One region of the Halomonas sp. THAF12 genome, then DNA from elsewhere that is predicted to be linked to it. Evidence: predicted binding sites of a transcription regulator. Region 1 holds the regulator's gene; the other holds the start of a gene.
The links. The regulator FNR, encoded in region 1, switches genes on or off when oxygen is low (the NO sensors DNR and NnrR bind a similar motif). The targets are predictions, from matches to a motif close to TTGATNTANATCAA.
Positions count from the first base shown of each region.

Region 2: hemN (oxygen-independent coproporphyrinogen III oxidase) is a predicted target of FNR. The motif match lies at 3,010-3,023, and genes of this name have one in related genera.

Region 1 is NZ_CP045399.1:3,010,501-3,018,400, forward strand. Features, by position in the region: gene FIU88_RS13980 (heavy metal translocating P-type ATPase) at 1-21, shown strand, start outside; gene ccoS (cbb3-type cytochrome oxidase assembly protein CcoS) at 18-230, shown strand; gene FIU88_RS13990 (sulfite exporter TauE/SafE family protein) at 231-959, shown strand; gene FIU88_RS13995 (hypothetical protein) at 1,048-2,013, shown strand; gene fnr (fumarate/nitrate reduction transcriptional regulator Fnr) at 2,094-2,837, shown strand; gene ttcA (tRNA 2-thiocytidine(32) synthetase TtcA) at 3,106-4,017, opposite strand; gene FIU88_RS14010 (exonuclease domain-containing protein) at 4,103-4,723, opposite strand; gene FIU88_RS14015 (putative nucleotidyltransferase substrate binding domain-containing protein) at 4,743-6,569, opposite strand; gene FIU88_RS14020 (DUF4212 domain-containing protein) at 7,179-7,439, shown strand; gene FIU88_RS14025 (sodium:solute symporter family protein) at 7,446-7,900, shown strand, end outside.
Region 2 is NZ_CP045399.1:128,275-136,174, reverse strand. Features, by position in the region: gene FIU88_RS00605 (adenosylcobalamin-dependent ribonucleoside-diphosphate reductase) at 1-354, opposite strand, end outside; gene FIU88_RS19275 (hypothetical protein) at 558-1,316, opposite strand; gene hemN (oxygen-independent coproporphyrinogen III oxidase) at 1,520-2,911, opposite strand; gene FIU88_RS00590 (Rrf2 family transcriptional regulator) at 3,136-3,612, shown strand; gene FIU88_RS00585 (hypothetical protein) at 3,879-4,409, shown strand; gene ahpF (alkyl hydroperoxide reductase subunit F) at 4,504-6,057, opposite strand; gene ahpC (alkyl hydroperoxide reductase subunit C) at 6,416-6,979, opposite strand; gene FIU88_RS00570 (OmpA family protein) at 7,120-7,788, opposite strand; gene FIU88_RS00565 (motility protein A) at 7,781-7,900, opposite strand, start outside.

The DNA of each region.
Region 1 (7,900 bases):
CCCGCCCAGGACGCCCCATGAGCATTCTCTACCTGCTGATCCCGCTGTCGCTGATCCTGCTCGGCCTGGCCGTCTGGGCCTTCTTCTGGGCCGTGCGCCACGACCAGTTCGAGGACCTGGAAGGCCCGGCCCACCGCATCCTGTTCGACGATGACGACCCGCCCGGGGAGGCGCCCCGCCGGCACGGCGACGCCGACGCGCCGACCGGGAAACACGACAAGGAAGCCTGAATGAATCCGTCTGGACTCGATCTGCCGCCGCTGGCCGCGGCCTTCGTCTTCGGCCTGCTGGGCGGCGCCCACTGCATCGGCATGTGCGGCGGCATCATGAGCGCCCTGAGCTTCGCCGTGCCGCCCAGCCTGCGCCATCCGGCGCGGCTCGGCGGGCTGCTGCTGGGCTACAACCTGGGACGCATCGCCAGCTACATGGCCGCCGGCGCCCTGGCCGCCGGCCTCGGCACCCTGGTCGGCCTGGCCCCGGGGATCCGCCAGGCGCTCCAGGTCCTGGCCGCGGTGATGCTGATCCTGATGGCGCTCTACATCGCCGACTGGTGGAAGGGACTGCTGCGGGTCGAGGCGCTCGGCAGGCGCCTGTGGCGCCATCTGGAGCCGCTCGGACGGCGACTGATGCCGGTGGTGACGCTGCCCCAGGCCGTGACCCTGGGCGCGGTCTGGGGCTGGCTGCCCTGCGGGCTGGTCTACTCGATGCTGACCTGGAGCCTGGCCGGCGCCGACCCGCTGCGAGGCGCGGCGCTGATGGGCGCCTTCGGGCTCGGCACCCTGCCGGCGCTGCTCGCTACCGGCCTGGCCGCGCGACGGCTCGGCGCCCTGATCCGTCATCCGGCCACCCGCACCCTGGCGGCGCTGGCGATCATCGGCTTCGCCCTGTGGCAGCTGTGGGGCCTGTGGCCGGGCGCGATGGAGATGGCCCACGACGCCGGGCACGCCGGGCATCATTGAGCCGCTAACGCCCGCACGTTTGACCCAGCGCAACACCCCTGGGGGCCGCGAGCACTAGCCTGACGACATGAACGCTCGGAACTCCGCCATGTCCGTCACCCTTCCCGCCGACTTCGGCGCCGACGACTACGCCGCGGCGCTGACCGCCAGCAATACCCAGGCCCGCCCGCTGTCGCTGCATCTGCGCCTGCCGCTTCGCCACGACGTGGATGCCCGCGGCGACGGCAAGGGCATGGATCCCTTCGAGGTCGATCTGGCCCGGCTCGACCGCGAGATGGTGCTGGTGCGACGCTGCCTGGCGCCGGAGCGACGCCTGGAGGCCCTGCACTGGGGAAGCGGCCTCCCGCCTTCGCTGACCCTGTCGCAGATGAGCGGCCTCGTCGACCGGCTGGCCTCCCGCTTCCCCTTCGAACCGGGGCGCCCGCGCGACTTCACCGTCGAGCTCGACCCCCACGCCACGGATCTGCTCACCCTGCGTCACCTGGAGGCCCTGGGCTTCAACCGGCTGAAGCTGATCATGCGCCTGCCCGCGGCCGGCCGGCTGGACGCCCTGCCCCGCCTGCAGTCACGCGTCGAGCCGCTGCTCGACGAGACCGTGCGCATGGGCTGGCACTCGCTGAACCTGGTGCTGATCGTGGCGCCGACGATCCCGCCGCGGGAGGCCGTCGCCGCGCTCGCCGCGCTGCTGCCCATGTCGCCGCCGCGCCTCTCCCTGCGCCCGGAGCCCGCCTGGCAGGAGGGCGAATCGACGCTGCCGACGGCGCTGCTGGCCCGGGTCGACGAACGCCTGGCCGAGGCCGGCTACCGGGCACTGGGACACGGTTCCTACGCCCGTCGGGGCGCCGCCCTGGAGGATGCCCTCGCCCAGGCGCGTCGCGAACGGGCGCGCGACCGACTGGGGCTCGGCACCGGCGCCATCTCGCGGCTGCCCGACGCCGTGGCCTGCAACGCCACCTCGCCCCGGGACTACGCGGCGGCGCTGAACGACGGTCGGCTCGCCACCGCCTCGGGGCGCTGGCGGAATGCTCGCCCGCCCGGCCCCGGCCTGACCTGAGACTCGCCCAAGGGATGCTATGCCCGAACCGGGGCTATCCGCCATAATGGGGGAGGCAAGCCCCGATCAAGGAGGACAGCATGCCCGACACCGCAGCCGGCCGGCGCCGTTCCCTGCTGCACGAGACCCGCTGCCGGACCTGCAGCCTGAGTTCCCTGTGTCTGCCCCTGGCCCTCGAACTGGAGGACCTCGACGAGTTCGATGCCATCATCCGGCGCCGACCGCCGCTCAAGAAGGGCGAGTCGCTGTTCCGCCAGGGCAGCCCCTTCACCAGCGTCTACGCGGTGCGCTCCGGCAGTCTCAAGCAGGTCACCAGCGAAGGCGGCGGCACGGATCAGCTGACCAACTTCTACCTGCCCAGCGAACTGGTGGGGCTCGACGGCATCGACGAGTCGAGCTATCCGGGCTCGGTCATCGCGCTCGAGACCACCACCGTGTGCGAGATCCCGTTCGACCGCCTCGACGCCCTCTCCGAGCGCCTGCCGGAGCTTCGTGCCCAGCTGTATCGCAGCATGAGCAAGGAGATGCGCGACGACCGCCGCATGATGCGCCTGCTGTCGCGCAAGACCGCCGACCAGCGCCTGGCCACCTTCTTCGCCAGCCTCTCCGATCGCTTCCGCCGCCGCGGCTACTCCGCCTACAGCTTCCGCCTCTCCATGTCCCGGGCCGACATCGGCAACTACCTGGGCCTGGCCGTGGAGACCGTCAGCCGCATCCTGGGGCGCTTCCAGCAGCAGGGCCTGGTGGCCGTGTCCGGCCGCGAGGTGAACATCCTCGACCTGGACGCCCTGGCCGAGCTGGCCGAGGAAGAGGGCTGTCGCTGACGGCGCCAAGCGCCAAGCGCCAAGCGCCAAGCGCCAAGCGCCAAGCGCCAAGCGCCAAGCGCCAAGCGCCAAGCGCCAAGCGCCAAGCGCCAAGCGCCAAGCGCCAAGCGCCAAGCGCCAAGCGCCAAGCGCGGCAGAATGATGTCATGGCCATTGTTGACGTCAACGAAGAAACCCACAGGACTCGACGTCCCGTGGGTTTCTCATCGGCTTCCTCGACATCTGCCGCCCGTTACTGAGCACCCGGGCGCTTGCCGCTAGGCGCTACTCACTCGTTATGCAGGTCGATGCGATCGGCCTGCATCTTGGCCTGCTTGTCCTCCAGCCCGGCGAAGTCGAACAGCTCGCGGTCGGCCAGCTGCGAGGGCGCGACGTTGGTGACCGCCTTGAACATGCTCTCCAGGCGGCCGGGATGCTTGGCCTCCCACTCGGCGAGCATCTCCTTGACCACCTGACGCTGCAGGTTGGGCTGCGAGCCGCACAGGTTGCAGGGAATGATCGGGAAGGCCATGCGCTCGGAGAATTCGGCGATGTCGGCCTCGCGGCAGTAGGCCAGCGGGCGGATGACGATGTTCTTGCCGTCGTCGGAGAGCAGCTTGGGCGGCATCGACTTGAGGCTGCCGCCGAAGAACATGTTGAGGAACAGCGTCTCGAGGATGTCCTCGCGGTGGTGCCCGAGGGCGATCTTGGTGGCCCCGATCTCCTCGGCGTAGCCGTAGAGGGAGCCGCGGCGCAGCCGCGAGCAGAGCGCACAGGTGGTCTTGCCTTCCGGGGTCTTCTCCTTGACCACCGAGTAGGTGTCGCGCTCGAGGATGTGGTAGTCCACGCCGAGGCCGTCCAGGTACTCGGGCAGCACGTGCTCGGGGAAGCCGGGCTGCTTCTGGTCGAGGTTCACCGCCACCAGCGAGAAGTTCACCGGCGCGTTGCGCTGCAGGTTCCGGAGAATCTCCAGCATGGTGTAGCTGTCCTTGCCGCCGGACAGGCACACCATCACCTTGTCGCCCTCGCGGATCATGTCGAAGTCGATGATCGCATTGCCGACCTGGCGCCGCAGGCGTTTCTGCAGCTTGTTGAACTCACGCTTGGCCTTGGCGTCGGGCGCCTCGGCGGACGGGGTCGACGGCTCGGCCGAAGCGGCCTCATCGGCGGGACGGGGATCGAAGGTCACGGCATCTTGCATGGTCGGGGCGCTGCCAGGGCATCGGGGAAAGGGAAAGGGCGCCTATCCTACCACCCTGCCGCGAGACTGGCGACGTGGTGCCCGCTCAGCCGCTGCGACGGGCGAGCACCGCATCGCGGTCCAGCCGCAGGTGCATCAGGGCGGTGGTCACGGCGGTGCCCAGCACGCTGTGACGCCCCATCAACGGCACCTCGAGCTGCTCGGCGACCCGCTCGAAGGCCGGCGCCACCTCGAGCCGCGAATGGTGGTGATGGCGCTGGTAGCGCTGCACCAGATCGATGCCGGCATTGGGCAGCTCGAAGCCGAACCGGGCGCGCAGCTGGCGGTTGAGCAGCGCCAGATCGCGGTCCAGGCGCCAGCCCACCAGCGGCCGGTTGCCGACGAAGTCGAGCAGCCGCGCCAGCGCCTGGTCGATCGACACGCCGTCGTCGAGATCGATGCCGCGCAGGCCGTGGCGGCGCAGCGTCTCGGCGTCCACGCCCTCCGGGCGCGCCAGCCTGAGCTCCAGCGACTCGCTGGTCAGCACCCGGTCGCCGCGCAGCCGCACCGCGGCGATGGCCAGCGGCTCGGCGCCGCGCACGTCGCCGCCGGTCGACTGCACGGCCAGCGCCACCAGCTCCTCCCCGGTATAGGGACGGAACAGCCAGCCATACTGGCCATGGGCGTGGCGGTGACGGTCGACCAGGCGGCGCAGGGTCTTGAGCATGTCGATGTCCTTGTCGTGATCAGGCGTATTCGAGGTGATAGCGGTGAGAGAGGCGCTGCTTGAAGTCCTTGACGATATGCAGCGCCTCCCGGAGCAGGTCGCGCTCCAGCGACGACAGCGACTGCACCACCACCCGGTCCGGCTCGCCACCGTCGTCTTCGCCATCGCCGGCGAGGCGCGCCAGCTGCTGCTCGAGGCGCAGCTCGGTGAACAGCGACAGCGCCTCGCCCAGGTCCTCGGCGAAGCGCTCCTCGAGCCGGCCGTCGGCCGCCAGGGCGTCGAGCCGCTCCAGGGTCCCGGTGGCGAGGATGCCGCGCTCCAGCGCCATGACCCGCACGCCGTGCACGATGGGGAAGATGCCGCCCTTCTTGATGTCGATGCCGTGCTGCGGCTTCTTGAGCGAGCCGAACAGGGTCAGCGGCGTGGAGAAGCGCAGCACCGGACGGGCGAAATAGGAGAGCAGCAGCTCGTCCCTCGACGCCGCCTCGAACAGCGCCGCCCTCACCCGCTCGAGCAGCGCCGGATTGCCGGCCACGGCATGGGCATCGAGCATGATCGCCAGCTTCATCAGGCTGTCGCCGTCGCGGGCCTCCACCCAGCGCGCGATGCGCGCCTTCCACTGGCGCTCGGTGCCGACCCAGTCGGGGTTGGAGACCATGATGTTGCCCGGGCAGCGCGGATAGCCCAGCCGGACCAGGGTCTCGGTGAACTCGGCCATGCGCTCCATGCAGTCCGGCCAGTCGAGGGCATCGTCGAGGATCAGGCCGTTGTCCTGGTCGGTCTTGAGCATCTGCTCGCCGCGCCCCTCGCTGCCCATCACCATCAGGCAGCTGTCGCGCTGCCGCCGCTCGGGCATCGAGAAGCCCCAGGCCTTGTGGATGATGCGGCCGTTGAGCGCCGCGAGCAGGCCCATGGCGAAGCGCAGCTTGACCCCCTGGGCCATCAGCGCGCCGGCCAGCTCGGCGGTGCGGCGGCTGGCGACGGCGAGCTGTTCCAGGTCGCCGGCCTGCTCGACCTGCAGGCTCACCACGTGGCTGCGGCTGGAGAAGTAGCTGAGCACGTCGGTCAGCTCCACCACGCCCACCGGCGCCTCGTCCTCGACGATCACCACCCGCTCGATGCGATGCCGGGTCATCAGCACCAGCACCTCGAACAGGTACTGATCGGGGCGCGCGGTGATCAGCGAGCCCCGCGCCAGCGACGACAGCGGCGTCTGCTGGCCGAGCCCCTCGAGCACCAGGGCATCGAGCAGGTCGGTCTTGGTGACCATGCCCGGCCCGTCCTCGCCCTCCACCAGCAGGCTGTCGACGGCCTCGTCATGCAGCCGCCGCACCGCCTCGGCGATGGTCGTCTCGCCGGCCAGGCAGCGCGGCGGGCGCATGCAGTCCTCGGCGCGGGCCAGCATGAAGCCGGACATGGTCACCCCGCCGGCCGCGCGCTGCTCGGTCAGCAGCCGCGCCTTGTCGGCGAGGCGCTGGCGGAAGAAGGCGTCGAAGGCGGGATAGGCGGCGCACAGCTCGAGGAACAGCGCCCGGGGCAGCAGATAGCACAGCGATTCCTGCTCGGCGCGGAAGCGGTAGCGGCTCTGGCCGTTGAGGATGCTGATGGCGCCGAACAGGTCACCGCCGGTGTAGTGGCCGATGCGCTGACGCTCGCCGGGCAGGGTGGTGTCCAGCTCGGCGACCTCGCCCTTGTGGATGAGGAAGACGTTCTCGCCGGGCTGCCCGGCCTCGAGGATGATCTCGTCGCGATCGAAGTAGGCCAGGTCGAGCCCGCCGCGCACGCGCGCCCGCCCGGTCTCGTCGAGCAGGCTGAACGGCGCGTGGGAGAGATCGACGTCGACCATGGGAGCGGGTCCTCGTGCCAGGAATCGCCGCCGCCGGATCGTACGCATGAAGGCAGGCCTGGAGCGTGACGAACGAACCGGGAGCGACAGGGCTTTCACCCAGAGTAGCAACCCCCTTTCGCTACCAGAATCTAGACCATGGTGTTAGGCATTCGCCGCCACACTTCTCGTCTAACCTTCTTCTTATACCAAAGTCATGCTCCGCTCGATCGGCCCGATGAAGGCCCTGGCGTTAGACCATGGTCATGGTCCTAGTCATCATTCGGATGCATGGATAGACCATCGTCCAACCCCTGCCGGCCGGCGCCACCGCCTGGACACGCAATGCCGACATAAGAAATTGATTTGCTTCAAAAAGACGGCAAACACTTCGATCGCTTTACACTCATGATACGAAAGTCTGCGATGTTTTTTTCGGGATTGTTGACCAGCATTGTCGATGATCCCCGGGTGATGCCAATGCGTCGATAAGCGCTCCGTTCCTCGACAGGCACTTCATCATCCGACACGCCGCCGCGGTTCGGTCGACAGACCCCGGGAAGGCACCGTGGCGACACATGAACGCTGTGAGCGACTTCCCGAATCCAACAACAAGTGGAGAGCAACATCATGGCTGAAGAGACCCCCAATGCCGAAGCCTACTGGAAGGCCAACCTCCGATTGATCGCCGGCTGTCTGGTCGTCTGGGCAGCCGTCTCCTATGGCGGCGCCATCCTGCTGCGCCCGCTGCTCTCGGGCATAGCCGTGGGCGGCACCGACCTCGGCTTCTGGTTTGCCCAGCAGGGCTCCATCCTGACCTTCATCGGCCTGATCTTCTTCTACGCCTGGAAGATGAACCGGCTGGACAAGCAATTCGGGCTCGGGGAGTAACTCAGCATGAGTCAATTTGCCATCAACGTACTGTTCGTCGGTGCCTCCTTCGCCCTCTACATCGGCATCGCCATCTGGGCGAAGGCGGGGTCGACCAAGGACTTCTACGTCGCCGGCGGCGGGGTGCACCCGATCACCAACGGCATGGCCATCGGCGCCGACTGGATGTCCGCGGCCTCCTTCATCTCCATGGCCGGCCTGATCGCCGCCGGCGGCTACGCCAACTCCACCTTCCTGATGGGCTGGACCGGCGGTTACGTGCTGCTGGCCATGCTGCTGGCACCCTACCTGCGCAAGTTCGGCAAGTTCACGGTGCCGGAATTCATCGGCGACCGTTTCTACAGCAAGCAGGCCCGCATGGTCGCGGTGGTGTGCCTGATCGTGGCCTCGGTGACCTACGTCATCGGCCAGATGGCCGGCGCTGGCGTGGCCTTCTCGCGCTTCCTGGAAGTCGACGCCAC
Region 2 (7,900 bases), 920 kb from region 1:
GACCACGCCCTCGAGGATGTCGCGCATCGCATCGTGGAGGGTGCGGGACACCGTGCAGTTGATCAGGCTGACCGCCGGCTTGACGGCCTCCGCCCCGGCGTTGGCGACGATGCGCCCGGCCGGGATGGCGCCATTGTCCAGCGCCCAGCGGAACTGGGGCAGCCAGGCCTCGGCGTCGTCTTCCACCGCGGCCAGCGCCCGGGCCACCCGCTCCCGGGTGGCGCCGGGGTCGGCGTCCACCGGCCGGCCGTGACGATCCTTGAGGCGATACTTGCTGTCCCAGATATCGAGGGAAGGCGCCTGCAGCGGCACCTCGTCGACGCGGGAGGCTTCCCTGGCAGTGGTGGTGCGCATCGGGTCTCTCTCTATGTGAGGGGAACGGTCGCGGTCGCGCATCATGGATGCCCGGCCACGATGGAAGCGAGGCCATCAACCACCATATATAGACGAAAAACATTCTCAACACACATGATATGGATCATGCGTGAACTCGGCGCACAAAAGAAAGCGCCCGACCATCAGGGTCGGGCGCCAGGTGCGGCATCGGGCAACAGGCGTCAGAAGCGACCGCCGGCTCCCGAACCGGTACCACCGGCACCGCCACCTCCGCCGGCGCTGCCACCGTTGCCACCGGCTCCGGAACCACCGCCGCCGGAACTACCGCTGCCGCCGCCGGAACCACCGCCACCGCCGCCGGAACCACCACCGCCGCCGCCGGAACCACCGCCGCCGCCGCCGGAACCACCGCCGCCGCCGCCGGAACCACCACCGCCGCCGCCGGAACCACCGCCGCCGCCGGAACCACCGCCACCGCCGCCGGAACCGCCGCCGCCGCCGCCGGAACCACCGCCACCGCCGCCGGAACCACCGCCGCCACCGCCGGAACCACCGCCGCCACCGCCGGAACCACCGCCGCCGCCGCCGGCGGCGTCATCGCCGGGGTTGTCGCCGCCGTCGTCTCCGTCATCCGTCGGCGCGGTCGGCATGGTCGGCGCGGGAATCACGTCCTCGCTCGGCACGGCGGCAACCAGGCGCAGGAAGACACCATCGCATCCTTCCAGCAGCCCGCCACCGCAGCCGCCACCGCCCCCCCCGGCGGCCGGCGCCGGCAGATCCTCGAGCAGCGCATCGATCTCGGCATCGGTCAGGCCCCCCGACCCGGCCGGCTCGGTCAGTTGATCGTTGGCGACTCGCGCCATCTCGTCGTCCGAGAGCGTACCGCCCCCGGCACCCTCGACTCCCGACTGCGCCTGTACGCCGGCGGCTGACAAACAGCCCACGGCGACGACCAGGGCAGCCAATTTGAACCCTTGCATCTCGCCCTCCCCCGCCGCCGGCCATCGCCGTCGACGTGACATAACGCCATACAACATTTTGTTACACGCAAGATAAGCATCGTCACAGAGCGCAGGCTTCACCATCGGAAGGCCCGCTGATTATCGCATCGGAGGGATCAGGCAAACGGCTGCTGGATCGGTAGCAGGAAACTCGTACCGACGCGCGACGCCCCAGGAAGGACCTAGACGGTCCGCGAGTAGCGCACCGCCTCGCCGCCCAGATAGGCGTCGAAGGTCATGGCCAGATTGCGCAGCATCAGCCGCCCCGGCGGGCGCACCTCGAGGCGGCGCTGGCCCAGCGTGATCAGGCCGTCGTCGCGCATCGGCGCCAGGGCCGCGAGGGCGTCGGCGAAGTGGCTGGCGAAGTCGATGCCGTGACGCGCCTCGATGGCGTCGACGTCCACCCGACCGTGGCACATCAGGGCGTGGATGACGTCGCGGCGCAGGCGATCCTCGTCGTCGAGCCGATAGCCGCGCAGCACCGGCAGCCGCCCGGCCTCGAGGCGCTCGCGGTAGGCGGCGATCTCCTTGACGTTCTGGCTGTAGCCGTCGCCGACCTTGCCGATGGCACTGACGCCGAGCCCGATCAGGTCACAGTCGGCGTGGGTGGAGTAGCCCTGGAAGTTGCGCTGCAGGGTGCCCTCGCGCTGGGCCCGGACCAGCTCGTCGTCGGGCAATGCGAAGTGATCCATGCCGATGTAGGCGTAGCCGGCCTCGGTCAGGCGCCGAACGGTCAGCTCCAGCAGCTCGAGCTTGCGCTCGGGCGGCGGCATGTCCCGGTCGCGGATCAGCCGCTGGGCCTTGAAGCGCTCGGGCAGATGGGCATAGCTGTAGGTGGCGATGCGATCCGGCCGCAGGGCGACGATCTTGTCGAGGGTGGCCGCGAAGCTGGCCACGGTCTGGCGCGGCAGGCCGTAGATCAGATCGACGCTCACCGAGTGGAAGCCGGCGCCCCGGGCGGCTTTCATCAGGGCGGCCACCTCGGCCTCGCCCTGGACGCGGTTGACCGCCGCCTGCACCTCGGGGTCGAAGTCCTGGACGCCGACGCTCAGGCGGTTGAAGCCCAGCCCGCGCAGCTCATGCAGCTGCTCAGGGGTGACGGTGCGCGGATCCACCTCCAGCGAGAACTCCCTGTCCTCGGGCGGCGCGAAGCGAAAGGCCGCCGCCAGGGCGTCCATCAGCTCGCCGAGCTGGGCATTGTTCAGATAGGTGGGCGTGCCGCCGCCCAGGTGCAGCTGGGTCAGCGAGCGCTCACCGTCGAAGAGCGCCGCCTGCAGGGCGATCTCGCGTTTCAGCAGGGCCAGATACTCCGCCGCCCGCTCGCGGCGATGGGTGACGATCTTGTGGCAGGCGCAGTAGTAGCAGAGGCTCTCGCAGAACGGCACGTGCACGTAGACCGACAGCGGCTTGGGCGCGGCGACGCGATGGCTCAGGGCGGCCTGGTCCCGGTAGTCGTCCTCGGCGAAGGCGGCCTGGAACTGCGGGGCCGTCGGATAGGAGGTATAGCGCGGCCCGGGGCGATCGTACTTCTCGACGAGGGGGCGGATGAACGGCTGGGGCTCGGGCTGGGGCATGATCGGACCTCCGGAACGCTGGCGACGGCCCGGGCCGTCGCCGCCTGGAGGCATTATGCCAGCCCCGATCGCGGCCGTTGGCGCCTTTCCGCGCGGAGTTGATGCCGATCAATTCGACCGCTCGAGCGCGCTCCACTGCGGCAACGGACCTGCTCCGGGAGGCCGGCACGGGCGTGCTAGAATCGTCCCGAGTCCCGCCTGCCTCGCCGCGCCTGGAGAATGGAATGCGCCTGACCCACTTCACCGACTACTCCCTGCGCGTGCTGATCTACCTGGCCGTGAAGGACGACGAGCCGACGCCGGAGCCGCCAGAGGCCCGCGCCACCATCGCCGAGATCGCCGAGCGCTTCGCCATCTCGCGCAACCACCTGATGAAGGTGGTGCAGGAGCTCAACCGGCTCGGCTATCTCAGCGCCACCCGCGGCAAGCACGGTGGGCTGCGGCTGAACCGGGCGCCCGGCGAGATCTCGCTGGGCGGGCTGGTGCGCGACACCGAGCCCGACCTCGGCCTGGTGGAGTGCTTCCGCGACGACAACGCCTGCACCATCACCCCCGCCTGCCGGCTGCAGCCGATCCTCGGCGAGGCCCTGGCGGCCTTCCTGTCGGTGCTCGACCGCTACACCCTCGCCGACCTGCTGGGCCAGCGGCGCGCCGAGCTGATCCAGCTGCTGAATATCGAGGACGCCTCACAGGCCTCGTGACCTGTCGGGATATGAAGGGCGCCGGAGACAAGCCGGCGAGGAGGTCCTACGCCAGGGACGGCGTCGGTAGCGTACAGGGAAATATTCACAGCGCCTCCTCAAGGCTTGTCGCCGGATCAGCCCTGAGCCGCAGGACAGCTCTCGGAATCCCGTGCTAGTCTCCCGACGCCACGGTCATGGATGCCCGCATGCTCTCCTCACGCCCACCTGCTCTCCGCCCACGTTTTCTCCGCTCACGGTCTGGCCACCGGCTGACGCGCGGCCTGATGCCCCGCTTGCCGAGTGTCCTGCTGGCCTTCGCCCTCGCCGCCCCGGCCGCGGCCGAGACCTTCAACGTCGACGACGCCCGGGCCCACGGCGACTGGCACTCGCTGGTGCTGCGGCTGGGCGACGAACGCCACGTGCGCGCCATCGAGCAGCACAGCTATAGCGACAGCGTGTTCAGCGTCAACGCCACGCCGGGCGCCTGCGACCGCCCCTGGCTCGAGCTTCGCGTCGAGCTCGACGAGGTCCAGGCCGAGACCGGCACCGTCAACCGGGTGCCGGTGGACCTGCTGATCGATCAGGGCTGGGTCCATCAGGGCCGGGCCGAGTTCATCACCGAGCGCGGCAACAGCGGCTTCTACGCGCGCCTGGTGCTGCCCGACACCGACGAGGCGCTCGACGAGATGCGCGACGGCGAGACGCTGCGCCTGCGCATCCATCGCGCCGAGGACGACCACTGGTTCCTGGTCTTCAGCCTCAACGGCGCCGACGCCGCGCTGGCCCGCATGGAGACGCTCTGCCGCGGGGGCTGAGGACGCCCGGTTTCCTGCCACCGTTTTCCTCTCGCCCAACGCAGGACGCCCCGCCCCGCAGCGGCGAGGGCGTCGAGCCCGAACCGCGGGGCGATCAGCTGCGGATCAGGTGATCGAAGGCGCCCAGGGCGGCCTTGGAGCCCTCGCCCATGGCGATCACGATCTGCTTGTAGGGCACGGTGGTCACGTCGCCGGCGGCGAAGATGCCGGGCACCGAGGTCATGCCGCGCTCGTCGACCACGATCTCGCCGCGCTCGGAGAGCTCGATGGGCGAGTCCTTCAGCCACTCGGTGTTGGGCACCAGGCCGATCTGCACGAAGACGCCCTCGAGGGCCAGCTCGCGCAGCTCGCCGGAGGCGCGCTCCTCATAGCTCAGGCCGGTGACGCGGTTGCCGTCGCCGTTGACCTCGGTGGTGCGCGCGCCCTTGATCACCTCGACGTTGGACAGGCTTGAGAGCTTCTTCTGCAGCACCTCGTCGGCGCGCAGCTCGTCCATGAACTCGATCAGCGTGACCTCGCCGACGATGCCGGCCAGGTCGATGGCCGCCTCGACGCCGGAGTTGCCGCCGCCGATCACCGCCACGCGCTTGCCCTTGAACAGCGGACCGTCGCAGTGCGGGCAGTAGGCCACGCCCTTGTTGCGGTACTCGGCCTCGCCCGGCACGTTCATCTCGCGCCAGCGGGCGCCGGTGGCCAGTACCAGGGTCTTGCTCCTGAGGCTGGCACCGGATTCGAAGCGCACCTCGTGATCGGCGCCCGGCTCGCCCGGCACCAGCTCGACGGCGCGCTGCAGGTTCATGATGTCGACGTCGTATTCCTTGACGTGCTCCTCCAGCGCCGCGGCCAGCTTGGGGCCCTCGGTGTGGGGCACCGAGATCAGGTTCTCGATCGACAGGGTGTCCAGCACCTGGCCGCCGAAGCGCTCGGCGGCCACGCCGGTGCGGATGCCCTTGCGCGCCGCATAGACGGCCGCCGCCGCGCCGGCCGGGCCGCCGCCGATCATCAGCGTGTCGAAGGCGGGCTTGTCGTTGAGCCTGGCGGCCTCGCGCTCGACGGCGCCGGTGTCGACCTTGGCCAGGATCTGCTCGAGGCTCATGCGGCCCTGGTCGAAGGTCTCGCCGTTGAGGAACACGCTCGGCACCGACATCACCTCGCGGGCCTCGACCTCGTCCTGGAACAGGGCGCCGTCGATGGCATCGTGGGAGATGCGCGGGTTGAGGATCGCCATCAGGTTCAGCGCCTGGACCACGTCCGGGCAGTTCTGGCACGACAGCGAGAAGTAGGTCTCGAAGTGCAGGTCGGCGTCGAGGGCGCGGATCTGCTCGATGACCTCGTCGCTGGCCTTGGGCGGATGGCCACCCACCTGCAGCAGGGCCAGCACCAGCGAGGTGAACTCGTGGCCCATGGGGATGCCGGCGAAGACCACGCCGGTGGGCTCCCCGTCGCGGTGCAGGGCGAAGGACGGCACGCGCCGGTCGCCGCCCTCGGTGGACAGGGTGATCTTGTCGGAAAGGCCCGCGATCTGTTCGAGCAGAGCGTGCAGTTCCTTGGACTTGTCGCCGTCATCCAGGGTGGCGACCAGCTCAAAGGGTTGCGTGACCTTGCCGAGATAGGCTTTCAGCTGTTGCTTCAGAGAGTCGTCCAACATAACGGCGGCAATCCTTGATGATATGTGACTCGCAGACACGACTTCCCCGTGCGGGTCGCGAACGGCTCGCACCCGGAAGCGTGTCAGGAAAAACCGGAATCGGGCCCCGCCGGGACGTCGCCCCGATCTCGCTTGCGCGACTGGTTGGGCGATCGAGGCACAGCGCCTCGGCGGGGTAACGGGGCGCGGGAAAATCCCGCCGGTCAGCGATCCAATAAAGGATGCGCAGATTTATGTCGCGAGCGATGAGAGGCTGGCCGCCGCCGGAGCACAGCTCCCGGAGTGTAGCTCGCTACATGAGGAGAGCGAGCACCGCCGGCGGTCAGGATATCGAGCGCAGCAATAAATCGGCGTGTCCTTAGATCTTGCCGACCAGGTCCAGGGAAGGAGCCAGGGTCTCTTCGCCTTCTTCCCACTTGGCCGGGCAGACCTCGTTGGGGTTGGCGCGGACGTACTGGGCGGCCTTGACCTTGCGCAGCAGCTCTTCGGCGTTACGGCCGATGTTGCCGGCGTTCAGCTCGATGATCTGGATCTTGCCGTCCGGATCGACGACGAAGGTGCCGCGGTCTGCAACGCCGGCTTCCTCGATCAGCACCTCGAAGTTACGCGACACGACGTGGGTCGGGTCGGCCAGCATCGGGTACTGGAGCTTGCCGATGGTCTCGGAGCTGTCGTGCCAGGCCTTGTGGGTGAAGTGGGTGTCGGTGGACACGCCGTAGATCTCGACGCCGAGCTTCTTGAACTCGTCGTAGTTGTCGGCCAGGTCACCCAGCTCGGTCGGGCAGACGAAGGTGAAGTCGGCCGGATAGAAGAAGAAGATGCTCCACTGGCCCTTCAGGCTCTCTTCGCTGACCTCGACGAAATCGCCGTTGTGATAAGCGGTGGCGTTGAACGGTTTGACTTCGGTATTGAGCAGTGACATCGCGTCTATCTCCTGATTGAGGGGATGTGTGGTGAAGACGCGATCAGAATAACCAGTCCCCGTTCATTGGTTAAATTGAATAGGGCGATGCTGACGATAGCCAAGAGCTAATCGAGGTCCCCGCTCCACCGGCGTTCGCCTCAGGCGCCGGGCTCGGGCTCCCGCCACACCAGCTCGACGCGGCGATTGGCGGCGCGCCCCTCGGCGTCGTCGTTGGCGGCCAGGGGCCGGGTATCGGCATAGCCGATGGCCCGCAGGCTGTCCCGCGCCACGCCCGCCCCGGCCAGCGCGCGCACCACGGCGCTGGCGCGCCCGGTGGACAGCTCCCAGTTGGAGGGGAAGCGCGAGGTGGCGATCGGCAGGCTGTCGGTGTGACCCTCCACCGAGATCTCCCCGCCGAGGTCGACCAGCCGCTCGGCGAGGCGCGACAGCACCTGCCGGCCGCCCTCGGTCACCCGGGCGCGGCCGCTGTCGAACAGCAGCCGGTCCTCGATGCGCAGGGTCAGCCCCTGGTGGGTACGCTCGACGCTGACGCCGTCCATGCCGAGCCCCTGGAAGCGCGGCTGCAGTCCGGCATTGCGCGGCTGGAGCCCCTCGCCCACCGCCAGCGCGGCCCGCAGAGCCGGCGCGGCGATCTCGTTGCCCTCGCCTTCCCCCTCCCCGGTGGCCAGGCTGCTCATGGAGAGCAGCAGCACGAACAGGGTGATCAACAGGGTCAGGACGTCGAGATAGCTCATCAGCCAGCTCTCGCCCTCCTCGCCGCCCTGCCCGGGCGGCGCCAGCGCCTGGCGGGTATCGTGGTCAAGCACGCTGCCCCGCCCCCTCGCCGCCGGGAACGCTGCCCTTCGCCGGGTCGCGGATCTCGTCGTGATAGTTGGCGACGAAGGAGTTGAGCGTCTCCTCGATGAACGACGGCAGGCG